DNA from 3 places in the Mesorhizobium sp. B2-5-7 genome. Region 3 is predicted to be linked to each of the others. Evidence: predicted binding sites of a transcription regulator. Region 3 holds the regulator's gene; each other region holds the start of a gene.

Region 1 (7,011 bases), on a different contig from region 3:
ACCGCTTATCTATTCCGCCGCCGCTCCGCCGCCGGCTGGAACGCCACGCGGGCATGGTATTTACAGTAGGGACCGGTTTCAGCGGCTTCGTTGCCGCAGAAATTGAAGTCCTCCGAAAGGGGATCGCCGTTCGGCCATTTGCAGGTGCGCTCGGTCAGTTCGACGAGCTGCAGATGCCGTGAGATCGGCACCACGACGTTCTCGACCGGACGGATGTAGTGCCGCGCCACCGGTTCGGCCTCGAATTGCGTCTGAAGAGCCGTCGCGCCGATCGAAGTCGTGACGTGGCGTGCCGTGCTTGCGGCGCGCGCCACCGACTTCTGGACGGTCGATCCCTGCGTCGCCTTCTTCTGGCGCGCCGGCGTCGCCGTTGCGCGACCGCGACCCGACAGCTTCAGCCGGTGCACCTTGCCGATGACGGCATTGCGGCTGACCCCTCCAAGCTGCGCAGCAATCTGGCTTGCGCTCAGACCCTCCGACCACAGTTTTCTCAAGAGTTCTACCCGCTCGTCAGTCCAGTTCATGACCGCGCTCCTTATAAGCGTGCGGCAATCAGAATCCATTCCCGACCCAGCACCACTGCTGGGGCAGACACCACATATATCTGGTGATTAGGTCCGCCGCACGAAATCTAGTTATTTCTCGACTACAACTACTCTATGCGCTGACTCGGTGACAAGAGTCCCAAGTGCAACACGAATCGGTTTTTTCGGTTTTCCCCAACTTGCCCGGTCGCTCATGAGCCGGCGTTGCGTCGGGGAGCTTGCCGCGCGCCACTACGCGACGTTTTCGTTGACTTCATGGCCGAAAAACACGATAAGCCGCAGAAGGCCGCCGCTTTGGCGGCTTTTTTGATTTTCCGGTACCGGAGACGCATATAATGAGCGGTTCGGCGCTTTACGAGACCTTTGCTCGCGCACCCCTGGCCTTCGACCATGGGGAAGGCACTTGGCTGGTTACCGACAAGGGCGAGCGATATCTCGATTTCGCCGGCGGCATCGCGGTCAATTCGCTTGGCCATGGCCATCCGCACCTTGTCGCGGCCCTCACCGAGCAGGCGGCGAAACTCTGGCACGTCTCCAATCTCTATGAGATCCCGGGGCAGAGCAGACTTGGCGAGCGGCTGGCTGATGCCACCTTCGCCGACAAGGTGTTCTTCACCAATTCCGGCGCCGAGGCGCTGGAATGCGCGATCAAGACGGCGCGGCGCTACCACTTCGTCAAGGGACATCCCGAGCGCTTCCGCATCATCACCTTCGAAGGCGCCTTCCATGGCCGCACGCTGGCGACCATCGCGGCAGGCGGCCAGTACAAATATCTCGAGGGCTTCGGACCCAAGGTCGAAGGCTTCGACCAGGTTGGCTTCGACGACATCGACGCCGCCGAGAAGGCGATCACGCCCGAGACCGCCGCGATCCTGATCGAGCCGGTGCAAGGCGAGGGCGGTATCCGCCCAGTACCGACACAGTCGCTCAAGCGGCTGCGGCAGCTCTGCGAACAGCACGGCCTGTTGTTGATATACGACGAGGTCCAGTGCGGCATTGGCCGTACCGGCAAGCTGTTCGCGCATGAGTGGTCCGCGGTGACGCCCGACATCATGGCAATCGCCAAGGGCATTGGCGGCGGCTTCCCGATGGGCGCCTGCCTTGCCACCGACGAGGCGGCCGTCGGCATGACCGCCGGCGTGCACGGCACCACATTCGGCGGCAATCCGCTCGCAATGGCGGTCGGCAACGCCGTGCTCGACGTCGTTCTGGAAGACGGCTTCCTGGAGGATGTCCAGCGCAAGGCGCTGCTGATGAAGCAGGGGCTAGCCTCGATAGCCGACGAATTCCCCGAAATTGTCGAGGATATCAGGGGCACCGGGCTGATGCTCGGCCTCAAATGCGCGATGCCCAACGGCAAGGTGAACATGGCGCTGCGCGACCAGCATTTGCTGGCGGTTCCGGCCGGCGACAACGTCATTCGCCTGCTGCCACCGCTCACCGTCACCGACGCCGAGATTCACGAAGCGCTCAACCGCATCCGCGCCGGCGCCAAGGGCCTGTCGGAGGCGATCGCCTCCGCCGCCGCGAAGTAATCCGGAACCATTCCTGATGTCAGTTCGCCATTTCACCGATCTTTCCACCGTTTCCGAAGGCGATTTGCGCTTCATGCTGGATGATGCGGTGACGCGAAAGGCGCGTCTCAAGGCCGGCGAGCGGAGCAAGCCGCTCGAAGGCAAGGTGCTGGCCATGATCTTCGACAAGCCGTCGACGCGCACGCGCGTTTCTTTTGACGTCGGCATGCGCCAGCTCGGCGGCGAGACCATCATGCTGACCGGCACCGAGATGCAGCTCGGCCGCTCCGAGACGATCGCCGACACCGCCAAGGTGCTGTCCCGCTACGTCGATGCGATCATGATCCGCACCACCTCGCATGAGCGGCTGCTGGAGCTGACCGAGAATGCTACCGTTCCGGTGATCAACGGGCTGACCGACGACACCCACCCTTGCCAGCTGATGGCCGACATCATGACTTTCGAGGAGCACCGCGGTCCGGTGGCCGGCAAGACGATTGCCTGGACCGGCGACGGCAACAATGTGCTGCACTCGCTGCTCGAGGCCTCGGCACGGTTCCGATTCAATCTCAACGTCGCCGTGCCCGAAGGCAGCGAACCGGCGCAGAAGCATATCGACTGGTCCAAGGCGCATGGCGGCAAGCTGCATTTCACCCGCTCGCCCGAGGAAGCCGTCGACCAGGCCGACTGCATCGTCACCGATTGCTGGGTATCGATGGGACAGGAACACCGTGCTCGCGGGCACAATGTCTTCTCGCCCTATCAGGTCAACGCGGCGCTGATGGCCAAGGCCAAGCCGGATGCATTGTTCATGCACTGCCTGCCGGCCCATCGCGGCGAGGAAGTGACCGACGAGGTCATCGACGGGCCGCATTCGGTGGTCTTCGACGAGGCCGAGAACCGGCTCCATGCCCAGAAGGCAGTGCTTGCCTGGTGCCTCGGTGCTTGAAGTGTCTTGGGGCTTGAAGTGTCTTGGACGCCCGAAATGCCCAGGCGCCTGAAATGCCCAGGCGCTTGATCTGCGGCGGCGCGATGCCTATCTGCGCCGCATCACGCAAATCAAGCGCGTTTGGACGCATGTGCCCACCAGGGCCGCATGGCCGCGCCCTGGAGCTTTGTCATGTTGGAAAGCCATCAAGTGACTGAACATCACCCCAAACTCGGCGAGTTCGGCTACGCCGGCGACGATCACGTCGTTCCCTTCGAGGTCGGTCCGCTCGACGTGCGCGGCCGCACGGTCCAGCTTGGGCCGATGCTCGACGCCATCCTTGGCCGCCACGATTATCCCGAGCCGGTCGCCCGCCTGCTGGCGGAAGCCTGTGTGCTGACCGTTCTGCTCGGCACCTCGCTCAAATTCGAAGGCAAGTTCATCCTGCAGACCCGCACCGACGGGCCTGTCGACATGCTGGTCGCGGACTTCTCCACGCCCTCGGCACTGCGTGCCTATGCACGCTTCGATGCGGATCGGCTCGAAGCACTGGTCGCGGCAGGCGAGACGTCCCAGCAGACGCTGCTTGGCAGCGGCGTGCTGGCGCTGACCATCGACCAGGGCGCCCATACTCAGCGCTACCAAGGCATCGTCCAGCTCGACGGCGAAACGCTGGAAGACGCGGCGCGCACCTATTTCCGTCAGTCGGAACAGATCCCGACCGATATCAGGCTCTCGGTCGCCAAGCTGCTGACGCCCGGGATCGGCGGCGCGCGCGAGCAATGGCGCGCCGGCGGCATCCTGGCGCAGTTCCTGCCGCAATCGCCCGAGCGCATGCGCATTCCGGACCTGCCGGGTGGGGACGGCGATCCGCGCGAGGGAGTCCACGATCCGGCCGATAATTCCTGGCAGGAACTCCTGGCCTTGCTCGGCACCATCGAGCCGACCGAATTGATCGACCCGACCATCGGCGCCGAGCGGCTGCTCTATCGTCTGTTCCATGAGCATGGCGTGCGCGTCTTCGGCGGCGTTCCCGTGGCCGACCAGTGCTCATGCTCCCGCGACAAGATCCGTGGCATCCTCGAAGGCTTCTCAGCGCAGGAGATCAAGGACAGCACCGAGGATGGCGGCATCCATGTCGCCTGCGAATTCTGCTCGACGCAGTACGACTTCGATCCAGCCGAGTTTGCGGCTCAGTAAAGCCTTTCCTTCTCTCCGTTCTGCGGGGAGAAGGTGCCCGAAGGGCGGATGAGGGGCGACGCGACCGTCGGCCCTCAGTTCACCGTGCGCCTTGTCCCCGGCAGATCGAGCGAGAAGGCCGGGATGGCGATGTCGAACGTCTCGCCGCGCTTGTTGCGCATCGTGTAGCGTCCGACCATGATCCCGGAGGGTGTCGAGAGCGGGCAGCCGGACGTGTACTGATAGCTGTCGCCGGGATTGAGTTCCGGCTGGTCGCCGACAACGCCCGGCCCGCGGACCTCCTCGACCCGGCCGGCACCATCGGTGATGTGCCAATAGCGCGACAGAAGCTGCACGAACTCGTCAGACTGGTTGTCGATCGTTATCTGATAGCCCCAGACGTAGCGGTTCTCCTGGGGATCTGAACGATCCTCCATATAGAACGGCCTGACCTGCACTTCGATGTTGCGCGTCACGGCGCGGTACATGAGCGGCTCCAAAACAATCCGACGACTTTCGACGCTCGCGGTGAGCAGGTCAACGTGCGCGTCTTGTCGCGCCTGGGATTGAAACGCAGGTGCCGGCAAAGAATGTCATTTAAGTGACACACGACAATGGTGGTGTGCGCGAACCGGGCGACTCGGCCCTCTGTCGAACTGTTGAAAACGGCCGCGACGCGGGCCGACTTCCGGAGTGACCAGATCTCGATGGAACTCACTCTCATATCCGCCTCGCTTTCGACCGCACTCATCCTCTCAAACGCTGCCAGCATCCTGCTTGCCGCTTCACAGCTGAAACGGCGCACCACGATTGCCCCGCCGGCGGGCAGATCGCCGGCGGTGTCGATTGTCGTCCCGTCGCGCGGCGTCGAGCCATTCACACATGAGACGCTGGAACGCGCCTTCGCGCTCGACTGGCCGCGCTACGAACTGATCTTCTGCGTCGCCCATGCCGACGACCCGGTGGTGAAACTGATAAACAGGGCGATTGCCCGGTTTCCGCAGGTGCCGGCCCGGCTGTTGATCGGCGACGATCGTGTCAGTGCCAATCCAAAGCTCAACAATTGCGTCAAAGGCTGGGAAGCGGCGCGCCACGACTGGGTCATTCTTGCCGATTCCAACGTTCTGATGCCTCGGGACTATGTCGAGCACATGATGGCGGCGTGGCAGCACGGTACCGGCCTTGTCTGCTCGACGCCGATCGGCTCCAGGCCAGATGGTTTCTGGGCCGACGTCGAATGCGCCTTCCTCAACACATTGCAGGCCCGCTGGCAGTATGCCGGTGCGGCGCTCGGCCTCGGCTTCGCCCAGGGCAAGAGCATGCTGTGGAACAAGCCGATGCTGGACGCCAATGGCGGCATACGCGCGCTGGCCGCCGAGATCGCCGAGGACGCCGCCGCAACCAAGCTGGTGAACGGCCTCGGCCTGCGTGTCAACCTCGTTACGGCGCCCTTCGAGCAGCCCCTCGGCCAGCGCACGTTTGGCGAAATCTGGTCGCGCCAGGCCCGCTGGGCGCGCCTGCGCCGCGTCACCTTCCCGCTGTTCTTCGCACCCGAGATCCTGACTGGTGCGGCAGTCCCGCTGGCTCTTGCGCTGATTGCCGCGGCGAGCGCCGGCGTCAGCCTCTGGGCAACCGCGATTGCCGTGCTGACGGCATTCTATCTTCCGGAATGCGCTCTGGCCTTGGCCAAGGGTTGGCACGTCTCGACGCGCATGATCACGGCGACGGTCGCGCGGGACGTCATGCTCCCGGCCATCTGGGCGCGCGGCTGGCTCGGCGGCGCCGTCGACTGGCGCGGCAACGCCATGACCATCCGCACCAAGACGGCGGAACTGGAGGAGACGCCGTCGAGCGCCTGATCGCTGCTGACGACGCTGCCTGGACGAAACCTATTTGGTGGCCTTCAAGGCTTGCGCGATATCTTCCAGCAGATCGTCCGTATCCTCCAGGCCGACCGACAGCCTGAGCGTACCGGGCCCGATGCCGAGTTCGGCGCGGGCCTCATCGCTGAGGTTCTTGTGGGTGGTCGTCGCCGGATGGGTGATCAGGCTCTTGGCATCGCCCAGATTGTTCGAGATCAGCACGATGTCGAGGGCGTTCTGCAGGGCGAAGGCCGCCGGCTTGCCGCCCTTGACGTCGAGGCAGATCAGCGTCGAGCCACCCGACATCTGCTTCTTGACGATATCGGCCTGCGGGTGGTCGGCGCGGCCGGGATAGATGACGCGGGCGATCTGCGGCTGCCCGGCCAGGAAGTCGGCGATCCTGCCGGCGCTCTCGGTCTGCTGGCGCACGCGCAGCGGCAAGGTTTCCAGGCCCTTCAGCAGCGTCCAGGCGTTGAACGGCGACAGGCTGGGACCGGTGTGGCGGAAATAGTCGTGCAGGTTCTCGTCAATCCACTTCTTGTCCGACAGGATGACGCCGCCCAGGCAGCGGCCCTGGCCGTCAATGTGCTTGGTGGCCGAGTAGACGACGATGTGCGCACCAAGCTGCAACGGCTTCTGTTGCAGCGGCGTGGCAAAAACATTGTCGACGACCAGCCGCGCGCCGATCGAATTAGCAAGCGAGGCGACGGCGGCGATGTCGACGACCTCGAGCGTCGGGTTGGTCGGACTTTCCAGGAAGAACAGCTTGGTGTTCGGCCTGACCGCCTTTTCCCAATTGGCGATCTCGGTGCCGTCGACCAAGGTCGCCTCGATGCCATAGCGCGGCGCCAGCGTCTCGACCACCCAGCGGCAGGAGCCGAACAGCGCGCGCGCGGCCACGATGTGGTCGCCGGCCTTGACGCTGCACAGAAGGGCAGCCGTCACCGCCGCCATGCCCGACGCCGTGGCGCGCGCGTCTTCGG
Region 2 (7,011 bases), 290 kb from region 3:
CTGGCCTGCAACCTGTTGTAGTCGTGGATGGTCCGGCTCAGCCGGCGGCGCAGGAAGTTGGATATGTTGTCGAAAATGAAGACGACGAGCAGGATCAGCAGCACCATGTAGAAGACGTTGGCCCAGTTGGAATTGGTGCGCATCGCTTCCCACAGTTTCAGGCCGATGCCGCCGGCGCCGACGGCGCCGATGATGGTGGCGCCGCGGGTGTTGGATTCCCACTGGTAGAGCGTCTGGCTGATGAAGACCGGGATCACTTCGGGCATCACGCCGTAGCGCTGCACCAGGATGCCGTTGGCGCCGGTCGAGAGCACGCCTTCGCGCGGCTTGTCGTCGATGTTCTCCAGGCCTTCCGAATAGACTTTGCCGAGGGTGCCGATCTCGGTGAAGAAAATCGCTGCACTTCCCGCCAGCGGGCCGGGGCCGAAGGCGCGGGTGAAGAACAGCGCCCAGATCAGCATGTCGACCGAGCGCATGAAGTCGAAGAAGCGCTTGAGCACTTGGCCGAGCATGCCACTCGGCGTGATGTTGCGCGCCGCGAAGAAGGCAAGGGGGAAGGCGACGATGCCGCCGAGCAGCGTGCCGAGGAAGGCCATGACAATGGTCTGCAGGAGCTTCGTCCAGACATCGCCGTGCTGCCACTGGGCGTTGTTCCAGACGTTGTCGCCGGCAAGAGCAAGGTTGGTGGTACCTGGTTTCAGCTCTGGTCCCGAGACGATCAGCGAGATCACTTCCCGCGCTGATTTGCCGAAGAAGGGCGAGCGCGTGTCGAAAACGAAGTTCGCCCAGCCGAGGAAGCGCTTGCGCACCTTGACGCGGTCGACAGTGACGCGCACCTCGCCGACGAAGCCCATCTTGGCCACCACCTCGTCGTCATGGGCGGTGATCCAGTCCGGTACGGCACCCGTGACCACCGGCTTGCCGCTGGTCAGCGAAACAGGCACGGTCTGGCCGTTGGCGACGATCGTCGCCTGCGTCTTGTCGAAGGTGACGGATTTTGCCGGCCCGTCGATCAGCACGGTGAAGGTGCCGTCCGGATTCCTGGCCACCCAGTCGGGATTCGGGTTGTCGCCCAGCGCGGAAAAGCGCGGGTATTTGGGCGTGATCTCCGGCTGGTCGAGACGGAATTCCGGCTGCAGATCGTAGCTGATCCATTGTGTCAGGAAGAGCGGCAGGCGCTCCCAGTGCGATTCCCGCAGCACCTGCGGCAGGCTGAAGAACCACAAGGCATAGATCAGATAGAGGAGAGTGCCGACGAACAGCAGGAGCGGACCGAAGCGCTTGTATGCCGGGCGCCGGAACACCTGCGGGTGGCGCGCCTCGATCGACAGCATCTCCTCAGCGGTCATGGTCGCCATGATTTACGCCCCCATCATGAAGGCTTGTTCGCCGACCAGCTTGCGACGAAGCCAGGCGGAAAACTGGTCGATGATGAAGATGGTGGTGAACAGGAGCAGCACCAGTGCCAGCGTCTTGGCGCCGAAGCCGCGCGAGATGGAGAGCTTCAGCTCTTCGCCGATGCCGCCGCCGCCAACGGCGCCGATGATGGTCGAGACGCGGACGTTGATCTCCACGCGCAGCAGCGTGTACGACATGAAGTTGGGCAACACCTGCGGCAGGCCGGCAAAGCGAACCCGCTCGAGCCAGTTGGCGCCGACCGCGCGCAGGCCTTCCTCGGCTCGCATGTCGATGTTCTCGTTGATCTCGTAGAACAGCTTGCCGAGTGCGCCGATGGAATGCAGGCCGATGGCGATGATGGCGGCGATCGGACCGGTCGAGACGATGGCCGCGAACAGCCCGGCGATGACGATCTCCGGAAAGGCACGCAGCAATTCCATGAAGCGCTTGACCACCAGCCTCAGTGCCGGATGAGGCGTCAGGTTGCGCGCCGCGATGAAGGAAAAGGGCACGGCGAAGACAAAGCCGATGAAGGTCGAGACCAGCGCCACGTTCACGGTGGTCAGCATCAGCTCGACATATTCGGGGATGTAGAAACCGTCCCAGACGTAGACGCGGCCGAGCGGGAAGTTGAATTCCTGGGTGCCGGTATCATGCGGCGAGGCAATGTCGAACAGCGCCCGCCAGACGTCGTTCCAGTCCTTGGGGACCAGCCAGCTCAGGAAATCCAGAATATGCGGCAGCCGGTCGAAGAAGTGCCCGGCGTTGGCTTCGTCGGCGAACCACATGCTGGAAAGCATCGCGGCAAGCAGCAGGCCGACGCCCAGCACGGTATAGAACCGGCGCAGCGACGTCTGGCGTCGCCAGGCATCGGCCATCTCGTGGGTGGCGCCGGAGGGGGCTGTCACGGAAAGGGTCATGATCGGAGATGCAAAAAGGGCGGTACTTGATGAGGTACCGCCCTTTTGCAATTTCGCCGTTAGCCGCCGATGGCTGCCTTACGGGCTTCGACGATGACGCTGTAGAAGTCCGGCTTCACCGGAACGTAGCCGGTGAAATCGCCGCCTTCGACGCCTTCGAAGCAAGCCTTGTCCTTCTTGGGCAGGTCGGTGAAGAAGGCCGCCAGCTTGGCGGTCATGTCGTCGCCGATCGCGGTGCGCACGACAAGCGGGCCGTTCGGGATCAGGCCCGAGCGCCAGACTTCGACGAAGTCGTTAGGGTCGACGGCGCCCTTGGCGACTTCCTTGTGGAAGGTGCCGGAGGTGTAGCCGTTCTTGAAGTCGCCGATGCCCGAGGAATCGTCGACCGCGACATCTACCTTACCGTCACGCACGGCCAGAACGTTGTTTTCGTGGCCGCCATTGAACTGGGTCGAAGCGAAGTAGGTTTCGTTCGAGGCGCCGGTGGTCTTCGGAATCTGGGTCAGCGGGATCAGGTAGCCGGAGGTCGAATCCGGATCGGCATAGCCGAGCTTCTTGCCCTTGGCTGACTTGATGTCGGTGATCCCCGACGTCTTCAGCGCCAGCCCGATCGAATAGTAGCCGGTGGAGCCGTCGGTCTGCTTGGTGGTGAGGATCGGGGTAACCGCCTTCGGATCCTTGAGATAGACGCTGGCGTAGCCGGAAGCGCCGAGTTCGGCGAAATCGAGCGTGCCGCCGAGCAGGCCCTGGATGACGCCGTCATAGTCGGCGGCGGGGAACAGCGAAACCTTCTCGAAGCCAAACTCTGCCTTCAGGTGATCGGCCAGGCACTGGTAGTTGCGCAGCCGGTCGGTTTCGTTTTCACCGCCGAGAATGCCGACGCGAAATTCCTTCATGTCGGCGGCATGGACCATGCTGGTGGCCATGGCGAGCACCGAAACGGCACCGAAAACCATCTTCCTGAACATTGATATCTCTCCTGTAAGTTCCGGCCCCGCGCCGGCAGCGTTCTTGATCTTGACAAGTGCCCTTGACGCGGACGGACGATCCAGGCTGCTCGCTATTGGCCCTTACTGGGCTCAGTATCCCGGGAATGCGGGCTCGAGCGGTCCGGCGGATGCGGCGATCTTCTGCTTGAAGGCAACACTGGTGGAGGTAATGACCTCCGATATCTCGCCGCCATTGCTGTCGGCTCCATAGACAAGACGCACGGCTTGGCGGTCGAGCTCTTCGGGCGGCCCGTCGAAGACGACCTTGCCGCCGGCCATGCCAATGATGCGGTTGCAATAGGTGCGGGCGGTATCGAGCGTATGCAGATTGGTGACAACGGTGATGCCTTCGCGCAGATTGATGTCCTGCAGAGAATCCATCACCACCTTGGCGTTGAGCGGGTCGAGCGAGGCGATCGGCTCGTCGGCGAGGATCACCCTGGGCTGCTGCATCATGGCGCGGGCGATGGCGACGCGCTGCTGCTGGCCGCCCGACAGCGTGCCGGCGGGCTGAAGTGCGGTGCGGGCGATGTCGAGCCGCTCGAGCGCGGCGACCGCCTCGGCGCACTCGGCGCGCGAAAACATGCCGAGAAGATTGGACAGGGTCGAACGGTGGTTCAGTTTGCCGAGCAGCACGTTGGTCAGCACGTCGAGGCGCGGCACCAGGTTGAACTGCTGGAAGATCATGGCGCAGTCGCGCTGCCAGCGCCGCAGCGGCGAGCCGCGCAGCCGGGAGACCTCGGCGCCGTCAAAAAAAATCGACCCCTGGCTGGGGTCGACAAGACGGTTGATCATGCGAAGAAGAGTGGATTTGCCTGCACCCGAACGACCGATGACACCGACCATCTGCCCTTGCGGGATCGAGATGTTCACGTCGCTGACTGCGGTGTTCTTGCCAAATCGTCGGCTGACGCCGCGGATTTCGAGCGTGGCAGAGTTTGCTGACATGGGCTGGTTCCAGTCCGGTCCATATTGATCGTCAGGCATTCGCCTAACGCAACCTCATGAACCTGCCGTGTCGCGATGATGTCAGTTTTGTTACGCTCCACAGGCGCGGCGACTGGCGCCTTGCGGGCGATCAGCCGAGCACCAGCAATTCCTCGAAATGCTTCATGTCGCGGAACGCGCAGAAGGCGGGAGCCTTGATCTCGATCACCGGCGCCTGGCGCGCGAAAAGCGCCAGGCAATCGTCAAACAGCGCCTGCCACCCGGCGGCCCTATCATCATCAAAGCGCTGGATCTGATAGGCGAAGGTGATGTGGAAGACGTAGGTGTCGTGATCGGGATGCCGGTAGCCGAACGGCACCGCGAGCGCATCGCGCCATGCACGCATGATGCGCGCATCCTCGTCGGTCGCGCCGGCAACGGTGAGGCCGGTCGGCAGGACCTCGGCCACCTTGATGTTGAAAGGGCCGAAGCCCTGGAACCCCTTCAGGCGCTCCAGATAGAGGCGGGTCATGGCGTCGGTGCTGGTGTCGAGCGGCACGTCCCGCGGCCAGAAGGGCAGGCGACGGCGATATTCGATTATGCCCTGGAAAAGGGTCATGTGCAGGCTGGAAACCGGCGTGAAGGCGAGGCGGTCGGCATCAGGCATTGCCAGCATCTTCTCGCGGACGGCCAACACCACCGCTTCCGAAGGCGAGCCGCTGACCAGATGGCTGACGACGGTGTTGCCCGGCTCGAGGAGGAAGTTGCCTGACGCGTCGTAGCGCGTGCCGAGATGCGCCGGCGACGCCGGATCGGAGCCGGCAAAGAATCCGGCGAGCGAGGGTCTGACAGTGTCGAGCATGGCGATCTCCTTCAAGGAGATCGCGTCCTGTCCGAGTCCTGTGTCAAGGGTATGAACAAGCCGGCGATATGACGATGATGTGAGGGCTATGCCTCTTTGCCCGATGCCCGTTCTTCGTGTTTCTCCAAAAACGCTTCGGCCGTCAGCTCCCGAAAATCATCGAGCGCGGCGCGCAGCCTCGCGTGATCCCAATCCCACCAGGCAAGCGCCTGGTAGCGCTCGGCGGTGCGGCGGTCGAAGCGCTCGCGGATCGGTTTTGCCGGCACGCCGGCGACGATCGTGTAGGGCGCGACGTCCTTCGAGACGACCGCGCCGGCGCCAACGGCGGCGCCGTCGCCGACGGTGACGCCGGGCAGGACGGTCGAGCCGTGGCCGAGCCAGGTGTCGTGGCCGATGATGACGCGCTTGGCGCGGCGCTCGGCGAAGAATTCGCTCTCATGCTCGGCGTCGTCCCAATAGTCGGAGGCGCGGTAGGTGAAGTGGTGCAGCGTCGGCCGCCAGGTCGGGTGGTTGGTGGCGTTGAGGCGCACGCTGGCGGCGATGTTGGCAAATTTGCCGATCGTCGCGCACCAGACCGCGCAGTCCTGCATCATGTAGGAATAGTCGCCGAGCTCGCTTTCCGAAACCCGGCTGCGGTCGGCGATCTCGGTCCAGCGGCCGAGTGTCGAGTTGTGCACCTCCGCCGTCGGGTGAACCAGCGGCGTCTCCGATAGCTTCCTGGTCATGCGGCGATTTTTCCCGGAGCGAAGGCGGTGACGTCGATGATGCGGTCGGCCACCGCCTCGCGCACATCGTGATCGTGGAAGATGCCGAGCAGGGCGACGCCCGCCGCCTTTTTGGCGGCGATGAGTTCGATCACCACGTCGCGGTTCGTCGCATCGAGCGATGCGGTCGGCTCGTCGAGCAGCAGGATGGGGTGCTCAGTGATGAAGCCGCGCGCGATGTTGACACGCTGCTGCTCGCCACCCGAGAAGGTTGCCGGCGGCAGCATCCAGAGTTTTTCCGGCAGGTTGAGCTGGGCCAGCAACGCGCGTGCCTTGGCTCGGGCTGCCTCGCGCTCCTCACCGCGTTCAACCAGTGGCTCAGCGACGACGTCGAGAGCCGAGACGCGCGGCACGGTGCGCAGGAACTGGCTGACATAGCCGATCGTTTGCCGGCGTACGGCAAGCACGGTGCGCGGGCTGGCATGGGCGAGGTCGATCAGTCCGTCCTCGTGCCTGACGATGATCTGGCCTTCGTCGACGGCGTAGTTGCCGTAGAGCATCTTCAGGATCGAACTCTTGCCGGCGCCGGACGGACCACCGAGCACGGTGCATTCGCCCGCCTTGATCGAGAACGAGACACCCGCGACGACAGGGAGTTTGATGCCGTCGCGCAGATGCATGGTGAAGCTTTTGGCAACGTCGGAAACAACGAGTGGGGTCGGCATCAGAAAGTTCTCCAATCGTTGATCGTCGGCGGGACACGCGCCATCATCACACCTGCAAAATCGAGGATACGAGCAATTGCGTGTAGGGCGCGCGCGGGTCGTCGAGGACGCGGTCGGTGAGGCCGCTTTCGACGACGCGGCCATCCTTCATCACCATCATGCGCTGCGACAGAAGCCGCGCCACCGCGAGGTCGTGGGTGACGACGATCGCGGCAAGGCCGAGATCGGTGACAAGGCCGCGCAACAGGTCGAGCAGGCGGGCCTGCACCGAGACGTCGAGGCCACCTGTAGGCTCATCCATGAACACCAGCCTTGGCCCGGTGACGAGATTGCGGGCGATCTGCAGCCGCTGACGCATGCCGCCGGAAAAGGCGCGCGGTTCGTCGTCGATGCGGTCTTCCTCGATCTCGACGCGCGACAGCCAGTCGACCGCGGTGGCGCGGATCTTGCCGTAGTGGCGGTCGCCGACCGCCATCAGCCGTTCGC
Region 3 (7,011 bases):
ATGTCGGTCATCTTCTTGCCGTCGGCGAGTTGCGAGGCGATCTCGGCGGCGTTCTTGCCGAGTTCGCGCGCGTCCTTCCACACGGATACGGTCTGGGTGCCGAGCGCGATGCGGTTGAGCGCGGCGTGGTCGCCGTCCTGGCCGGAGACCGGCACGGTGCCGGCGAGCCCCTGCGCCGTCAGCGCCGCGACGACGCCGCCGGCGGTGCCGTCATTGGCGGCGACCACGGCGTCGACCTTGTTGTCGTTGGCGGTGAGGAACTGTTCCATGTTCTTCTGGGCGTTGGCGGGCAGCCAGCCGTCCGTATAGGCTTCGCCGACATTCTTGATCTTGCCGCTGTCTATGGCCGCCTTCAGCACTTCCATCGAGCCCGAGAACAGGAAGTCGGCATTCGGATCGGCGCCGGAGCCCTTGATGAAGACGTAATTGCCCTCAGGCTTCACCTTGAACACTTCGCGGGCCTGCATGCGGCCAACTTCCTTGTTGTCGAAGGTCAGGTAGAAGACGTCCTTGTTCTCGATCAGCCGGTCATAGCCGACGACCGGAATGCCCTCGTCGAGCGCCTTCTGTACCGCCGGGCCGATGGCCGACGCGTCCTGCGCCAGGATGATCAGCGAATTGGCACCCTGCGAAATCAGGCTCTCGACATCGGTCAGCTGCTTGCCGGGATTGGACTGCGCATCGGCGGAAATGTACTTGTCGCCCGCGGCCTCGATCGCCTTCTTCATGGCCGCCTCGTCGGTCTTCCAGCGCTCCTCCTGGAAGTTGGACCACGACACGCCGATGACCTTGCCCTTCGCCTGCGCGACCGACGCCAGCGTCAGCGACATGGCGACACCCGCCAGAACGGCGACTGTGAATCTCTTCATGATATCCTCCCTGCGCCCGCGTGTGGCGCGACCAAACTGGCCCTAAGGCCGGCACAAAGGCCCTATTTTTTCGAGCCTCGAAAAAACACTGATCCATCGCCTGAGCACTGTCAACATTGATTCTGACGGATTTTGAGGTGCCGGAAGCCTTTTTTCGAGCCCCGCAATAAATAAATGACAGCCCCAGCCGCTTCTGCCAGTATTCGACCCGTTGCCGGAGGTGTTCGAGGGGGCGTCAAGAACCGCGGCGACGGGGAGGGAATGATGTCGGTCGGAATCCGCCACGACGATCTGCGCCGGCGCAACCGCGCAATGGTGATTGGAGCCGTGCGCCGGGGTGGCCAGCCCTCGCGCACCGAGATCGCCGCTACTACCGCCCTCAGCCACTCGACCATATCGGCGATATCAGCCGACCTGATCGGCGAAGGTATCCTGAGCGAAGGCAAGCCGAACGAGGCCGGCTCACTGAAACGCGGCCGGCCGCAGGTGGGCCTTTGTCTCAACCCCGAGGCCGCGGCGGTCATGACCCTGGTGCTGTCGCTGAATTTCCTCTCCGTCGCCGTCATCGACTACGCCGGCCAGGTGATATCGGAGGAGCAGCGCCGGCTGGACACGCTGACCATGTCGCGCGAGGCGCTGATCGGCGAATGCGTGGCCATCGTCCGGCGCCGCCTCGAGGATCCCGACCTCGATGTCGCCAGCATTGCCCGCATCGCGCTGGCGATCCAGGGCATCACCGACACCGAGGCGCGCGCCATGCTGTGGTCGCCGATCACGCCGCAGACGGACATTGCCTTCGCCGATATACTCGAAGCCGAATTCGGCATCCCCGCCACCATGGAGAACGACTGCAACATGATGGCTGTGGCGCTGCGCTGGCGCGACCCCGAGCGCTACCGCGACGACTTCATCGCCATCCTGCTCTCGCACGGCATCGGCATGGGCCTGGTGCTGAAGGGCGAGCTGTTCACCGGCACCCATTCCTCAGGCGGCGAGTTCGGCCACATGATCCATCGCCCCGGCGGCGCGCTCTGCCGCTGCGGGCGGCGCGGCTGCGTCGAGGCCTATGCCGGCAACTATGCCATCTGGCGTAATGCAGGACAGATGGGTGAGGACGCCAAACCGGTCGACGTCAGCGACGCCGACATGCGCGCATTGGCGGCCACGGCGCGCGAAAGAGACGGACCGGAGCGCGAGGCCTATCGCAAGGCCGGCGAGGCGCTGGGCTATGGCCTTGGCAGCTTGTTCGCGCTGATCGATCCGGCGCCGGTTGCGATGGTCGGCGTCAGCGCCGCCGCCTTCGATCTGATCGAGCCGGCCTTGCGTGAGGCCATCGCCCAGACCGCCGGCGGCCAGCATTCGACGTCGATTTCCTTCGATACAGAGCCGAACGAATTGCCGCTGATCCGCGAGGGCTGCGCCATGCGCGCGCTCACCTTCGTCGACCAGGAGATCTTCGCGCCGGGCGTGCAGGTGAGATCCGGCAAGAACGTGGCCTGATCTCAATCCTCGCGGATTGCGTAGCCCGCGCCACGGATGGTGCGTATCACATCGGGCATGCGGCCATTGTTGACCGCCTTGCGCAGGCGGCCGACATGCACATCCACGGTGCGCTCGTCGATGTAGATCGTCTCGCCCCAGACATTGTCGAGCAACTGGCTGCGCGAGAACACGCGGCCGGGATGGCGCATCATGAATTCGAGCAGCCTGAACTCGGTCGGTCCGAGCCGGATCTCGCTCTTCTTGCGATAGACCCGGTGCGATTCGCGGTCGAGCACGATGTCGCCGACCTTGAGCACGCTGGACAGCACTTCCGGTTTGGCGCGGCGCAGCAGCGCCTTGACCCGGGCCATGAATTCCGGCGTCGAGAACGGCTTGACCAGATAGTCGTCGGCGCCGGTCGAGAGGCCGCGCACGCGATCGCTCTCCTCGCCGCGCGCCGTCAGCATGATGATCGGCAATCGCTCCGTCTCGGGCCGCATGCGCAGGCGCCGACAGAGTTCGATGCCGGAAACCGCCGGCACCATCCAGTCGAGCACCAGCAGGTCGGGCACGTTTTCCTGGAGGCGTATCTCGGCTTCGTCGCCGCGTGTCACCACCTCGACCTGGTAACCCTCGGACTCCAGGTTGTAGCGGAGGAGCACGCCCAGCGGCTCCTCGTCCTCCACCACCATGATGCGTGGCGCGATCATCGATCGATCATCCCTGCCGTCAAGCCGCCGGCACCGACATCGCCGTCTCGTCCTGCTTCGGACGGTTGGCGGGCAGTTGCGTGCCGGTCAGCACATAATACGCATTCTCGGCGATGTTGGTCACATGGTCGCCGATGCGTTCGAGATTCTTGGCGCAGAACAAAAGATGCGTGCAAGCCGTGATGTTGCGGGGATCCTCCATCATGTAGGTCAGGAGTTCGCGGAAGACCGAAGTGTATTTGACGTCGATGCGTTCGTCGTCATTCCTGAGCTTGGCGAGGGCGGCGGCATCGCCGGCCGCATATTCCTCGACGACGCCCTGCACCTGGATCAGCACCAGCTGCGCCATGGAGTCGATGGAATGCGACAAGTCGCGCGGCGTGGCGGTGAGGCCGACCGAGCCGACGCGCTTGGCGATGTTCTTGGCAAGGTCGCCGATGCGTTCGAGATCGCCCGCCATGCGGATCGAGCCGACGACATGACGCAGATCGTCGGCCATCGGCTGGCGCTTGGCGATCAGGGTGATGGCGCGATCATCGAGTTCGCGCTGGCGCGCGTCCATGATGGCGTCGTCGGAGACGACGCGCTGTGCCAGCGCGTTGTCGGAATTCAGCAGCGCCTTGGTGGCGCCGCCGACCATCGTGCCGGCGAGATCGCCCATGTCGCTGATCAGCTTGCTGATCTGTCCGAGATCCTCGTCGAAGGCTGCGACTGTGTGTTCGGCCATGATCCTGGTCCTCGTATGCGTGAGATCAGCCGAAGCGGCCGGTGATGTAGTCCTGCGTGCGCTTCTCGCGAGGCGACGTGAAGATCTTCTCGGTTTTGTCGAATTCGACCAGCTCGCCCAGATACATGAAAGCCGTCTGCTTCGACACGCGCGCGGCCTGCTGCATGTTGTGGGTGACGATGACGATCGTGTAGTCGGCCTGCAACTCGTCGATCAATTCCTCGATCTTGGCGGTCGACAATGGGTCGAGCGCCGAGGCCGGCTCGTCGAGCAGGATGACCTCCGGTTTGACCGCCACGGTGCGGGCGATGCAAAGCCGCTGCTGCTGGCCGCCCGACAGGCTGAGGCCGCTGGCATTGAGCTTGTCCTTGACCTCGTTCCACAGCGCGGCGCGTTTCAACGCCTGCTCGACACGGCCGTCCATCTCGGCCTTGCCGATCTTCTCATAGAGCCTGACGCCGAAGGCGATATTCTCATAGATCGACATCGGGAACGGCGTCGGCTTCTGGAACACCATGCCGATCTTGGTGCGCAACAGGTTGAGGTCCTGCGAGCGGTCGAGAACGTTCTGGCCGTCGAGCAGCACCTGACCCTCGGCGGTCTGCTTGGGGTAGAGCTCGTAGATGCGGTTGAAGACGCGCAGCAGCGTCGACTTTCCGCAACCCGACGGTCCGATGAAGGCCGTCACGCTGCGCTCGGGCAGCGACAAGGTGATGTCCTTCAGCGCCTTCGACTGGCCGTAGTAGAAATTGAGGTTCTTGACCTCGATCTTCGCCTTGGCGGCTGCCTCGGCGGCAATCGTCATGTCTGGAGACAACATCTGGCTCATTTGTCCTCTCTGCGTCCGGTCAGGCTGCGCGCAAAGATGCTGAGCGCGAGAACCGTCAATGTGATTATGAGTGCGCCGGTCCAGGCCAGTTGCTGCCATTCCTCGTAGGGGCTGAGAGCGAACTGGAAAATGGTGACCGGCAGGCTGGCCATCGGCGCGTTGAGGTTGCTCGACCAGAACTGGTTGTTCAGCGCCGTGAAAAGAAGTGGCGCGGTCTCGCCGGAAATGCGGGCAATGGCCAACAATATGCCGGTGACGATGCCGGACATCGCCGCGCGGTAGGCCACCGAACGGATCACCACCCAGCGCGGCGCGCCAATCGCCGTGCCGGCCTCGCGCAAAGCGTTCGGCACAAGGTTGAGCATGTCCTCGGTGGTACGCACCACGACGGGAATGACCAGGATGGCCAGTGCCACGGCACCGGCGATGGCCGAGAAATGCCCCATCGGCCGTACCATCAATTCGTAGACGAACAGGCCGATGATGATTGAGGGCGCCGACAGCAGGATGTCGTTGATAAAGCGCACCACGGTGGTGAGCTTCGAAAAGCGGCCATATTCGGCCATGTAGGTGCCGGCCAGCACGCCGATCGGCGTGCCGACGACGATGCCGATAATAGTCATCACGATGCTGCCGTAGATGGCGTTGAGCAGGCCACCGGCATCACCGGGCGGCGGGGTCATTTCCGTGAACACTGAGAGCGAAACGCCCGACAGGCCCTTATAGAGCAGCGCGCCGAGGATCAGCGCCAGCCAGGCAAGGCCGATGCCGGCGGCGACGACGCAGAGCGTCATCATCACGCCGTTCTTGCGCTTGCGGCTCTGGTGAAGCGATGCGGCTGTCGACATCGGTCAGACTCCGGTACGGGCATCGATGCGCATCAGCATGTAGCGGGCGATGGCAAGGATGAGGAAGGTGATGACGAACAGGATCAGGCCGAGCGCCACCAACGAGGAAGTGTAGAGATCGCCGACGGCTTCGGTGAATTCGTTGGCGATGGTTGCCGAGATCGTCGTTGCCGGCGCGAACAGCGAGGCGCTGATCCGGTGGGCGTTGCCGATGACGAAGGTGACCGCCATGGTTTCACCGAGTGCACGGCCGAGCGCAAGCATGACGCCGCCCATGATGCCGATGCGGGTGTAGGGGACGACGACCCGGCGTGTTACCTCCCAGGTCGTGCAGCCAATGCCGTAGGCGGACTCCTTCAGCACCGGCGGCACCGTATCGAACACATCCTTGGTGATCGAGGTGATGAAAGGCAGGATCATGATGGCCAGGATCATCGCCGAGGTCAGCAGGCCGATGCCATAAGGAGGCCCGGCAAACAGGCTGTTAAGGCCGGGAATGCCGTGGAACACGTTGATGATGAAAGGTTGCACTGTCGTCTGCAGGAACGGTGCCAGCACGAACAGGCCCCAGATGCCGTAGATGATCGAAGGAATGCCGGCCAGCAGTTCCACCGCCATGCCGATCGGGCGCCGAAGCGGACGCGGGCAAAGCTCGGTAAGAAAAATGGCGATGCCGATGCCGAGCGGCACAGCGATCAGGATGGCGATGGCCGAAGTGATGATGGTGCCATAGATCGGCGCCAGGGCGCCGAATTTCTCGGTGACGGGATTCCAGCTCTCGGTGGTCAGAAAGGAGAAGCCGAAGGTCGACAGTGCCTGCCAGGAACCGGCGAACAGCGAGATGGCGACGCCGCCGAGCAGCACCAGCACGAGAATGGCGGCGGCGCGGGTCAGCCCATGGAAGATCGAATCGGTCAACGCGAACCGTCTGACGGTGGCGTCGCGTGAACCTCGAATGGCTGGCAAGGCTTCGTGGGCAGCGCTCATGTCAAGCTCGGCTCTTTGTGTTGATTGAAAAGGAGCGCCGCGGGGCGGCGCTCCTCCAGAAAGATATTACTCGCCGGCGTAGACGGGCTTGCCGTCGGCCTTGATGTCGGCCTTCCACGAAGCCTTGATCAGGTCGACGACGCTATCGGGGATCGACACATAGTCGAGCGCCTTGGCGGTTTCCTTGCCGTCCTTGTAGGCCCAGGCAAAGAACTTGAGCGCTTCGCCGGTGGCTGCGGCATCGTCCGGGGTCTTGTGGATCAGCACCCAGGTCGAGGCAGCGATCGGCCAGGTGGCGTCGCCCGGCTCGTTGGTGATGATGACGTTGAAGTTCTTGGCGCCCTTGAAGTCGGCGTTCGAAGCAGCCGCGCCGAAGGATTCGAGCGACGGCTCGACGACCTTGCCGGCGGCGTTCAGCATCTTGGAGTAGGAGAGATTGTTCTGCTTGGCATAGGCATATTCGACATAGCCGATGCCGCCGTCGGTCTGCTTGACGGTGTTGGCAACGCCTTCGCTGCCCTTGGCGCCGACGCCGGTCGGCCATTCGACGGCCGTATCC

What was found. Region 3 encodes PhoB, which activates phosphate uptake and scavenging genes when phosphate is short. Its sites were predicted from a motif close to TGTCATNNANCTGTCAT; they were not measured.
Region 1: the regulator PhoB is predicted to act here: its motif matches at 4,758-4,774, upstream of FJ543_RS26985 (ceramide glucosyltransferase).
Region 2: the regulator PhoB is predicted to act here: its motif matches at 4,334-4,350, upstream of phnC (phosphonate ABC transporter ATP-binding protein).

What each region holds. Positions count from the first base shown of each region.
Region 1 covers NZ_VFUO01000007.1:178,110-185,120, reverse strand. Annotated here, with positions in the region: gene FJ543_RS27010 (GcrA family cell cycle regulator) at 6-524, opposite strand; gene FJ543_RS27005 (aspartate aminotransferase family protein) at 881-2,080, shown strand; gene argF (ornithine carbamoyltransferase) at 2,097-3,008, shown strand; gene FJ543_RS26995 (Hsp33 family molecular chaperone) at 3,156-4,187, shown strand; gene apaG (Co2+/Mg2+ efflux protein ApaG) at 4,262-4,654, opposite strand; gene FJ543_RS26985 (ceramide glucosyltransferase) at 4,874-6,025, shown strand; gene FJ543_RS26980 (O-succinylhomoserine sulfhydrylase) at 6,056-7,011, opposite strand, start outside.
Region 2 covers NZ_VFUO01000002.1:740,537-747,547, forward strand. Annotated here, with positions in the region: gene phnE (phosphonate ABC transporter, permease protein PhnE) at 1-1,358, opposite strand, end outside; gene phnE (phosphonate ABC transporter, permease protein PhnE) at 1,362-2,318, opposite strand; gene phnD (phosphonate ABC transporter substrate-binding protein) at 2,378-3,286, opposite strand; gene phnC (phosphonate ABC transporter ATP-binding protein) at 3,398-4,255, opposite strand; gene FJ543_RS11090 (DUF1868 domain-containing protein) at 4,386-5,096, opposite strand; gene FJ543_RS11095 (DapH/DapD/GlmU-related protein) at 5,183-5,821, opposite strand; gene phnL (phosphonate C-P lyase system protein PhnL) at 5,818-6,525, opposite strand; gene phnK (phosphonate C-P lyase system protein PhnK) at 6,572-7,011, opposite strand, start outside.
Region 3 covers NZ_VFUO01000002.1:447,015-454,025, reverse strand. Annotated here, with positions in the region: gene xylF (D-xylose ABC transporter substrate-binding protein) at 1-869, opposite strand, end outside; gene FJ543_RS09665 (ROK family protein) at 1,134-2,369, shown strand; gene phoB (phosphate regulon transcriptional regulator PhoB) at 2,372-3,061, opposite strand; gene phoU (phosphate signaling complex protein PhoU) at 3,081-3,788, opposite strand; gene pstB (phosphate ABC transporter ATP-binding protein PstB) at 3,814-4,617, opposite strand; gene pstA (phosphate ABC transporter permease PstA) at 4,614-5,465, opposite strand; gene pstC (phosphate ABC transporter permease subunit PstC) at 5,469-6,452, opposite strand; gene pstS (phosphate ABC transporter substrate-binding protein PstS) at 6,519-7,011, opposite strand, start outside.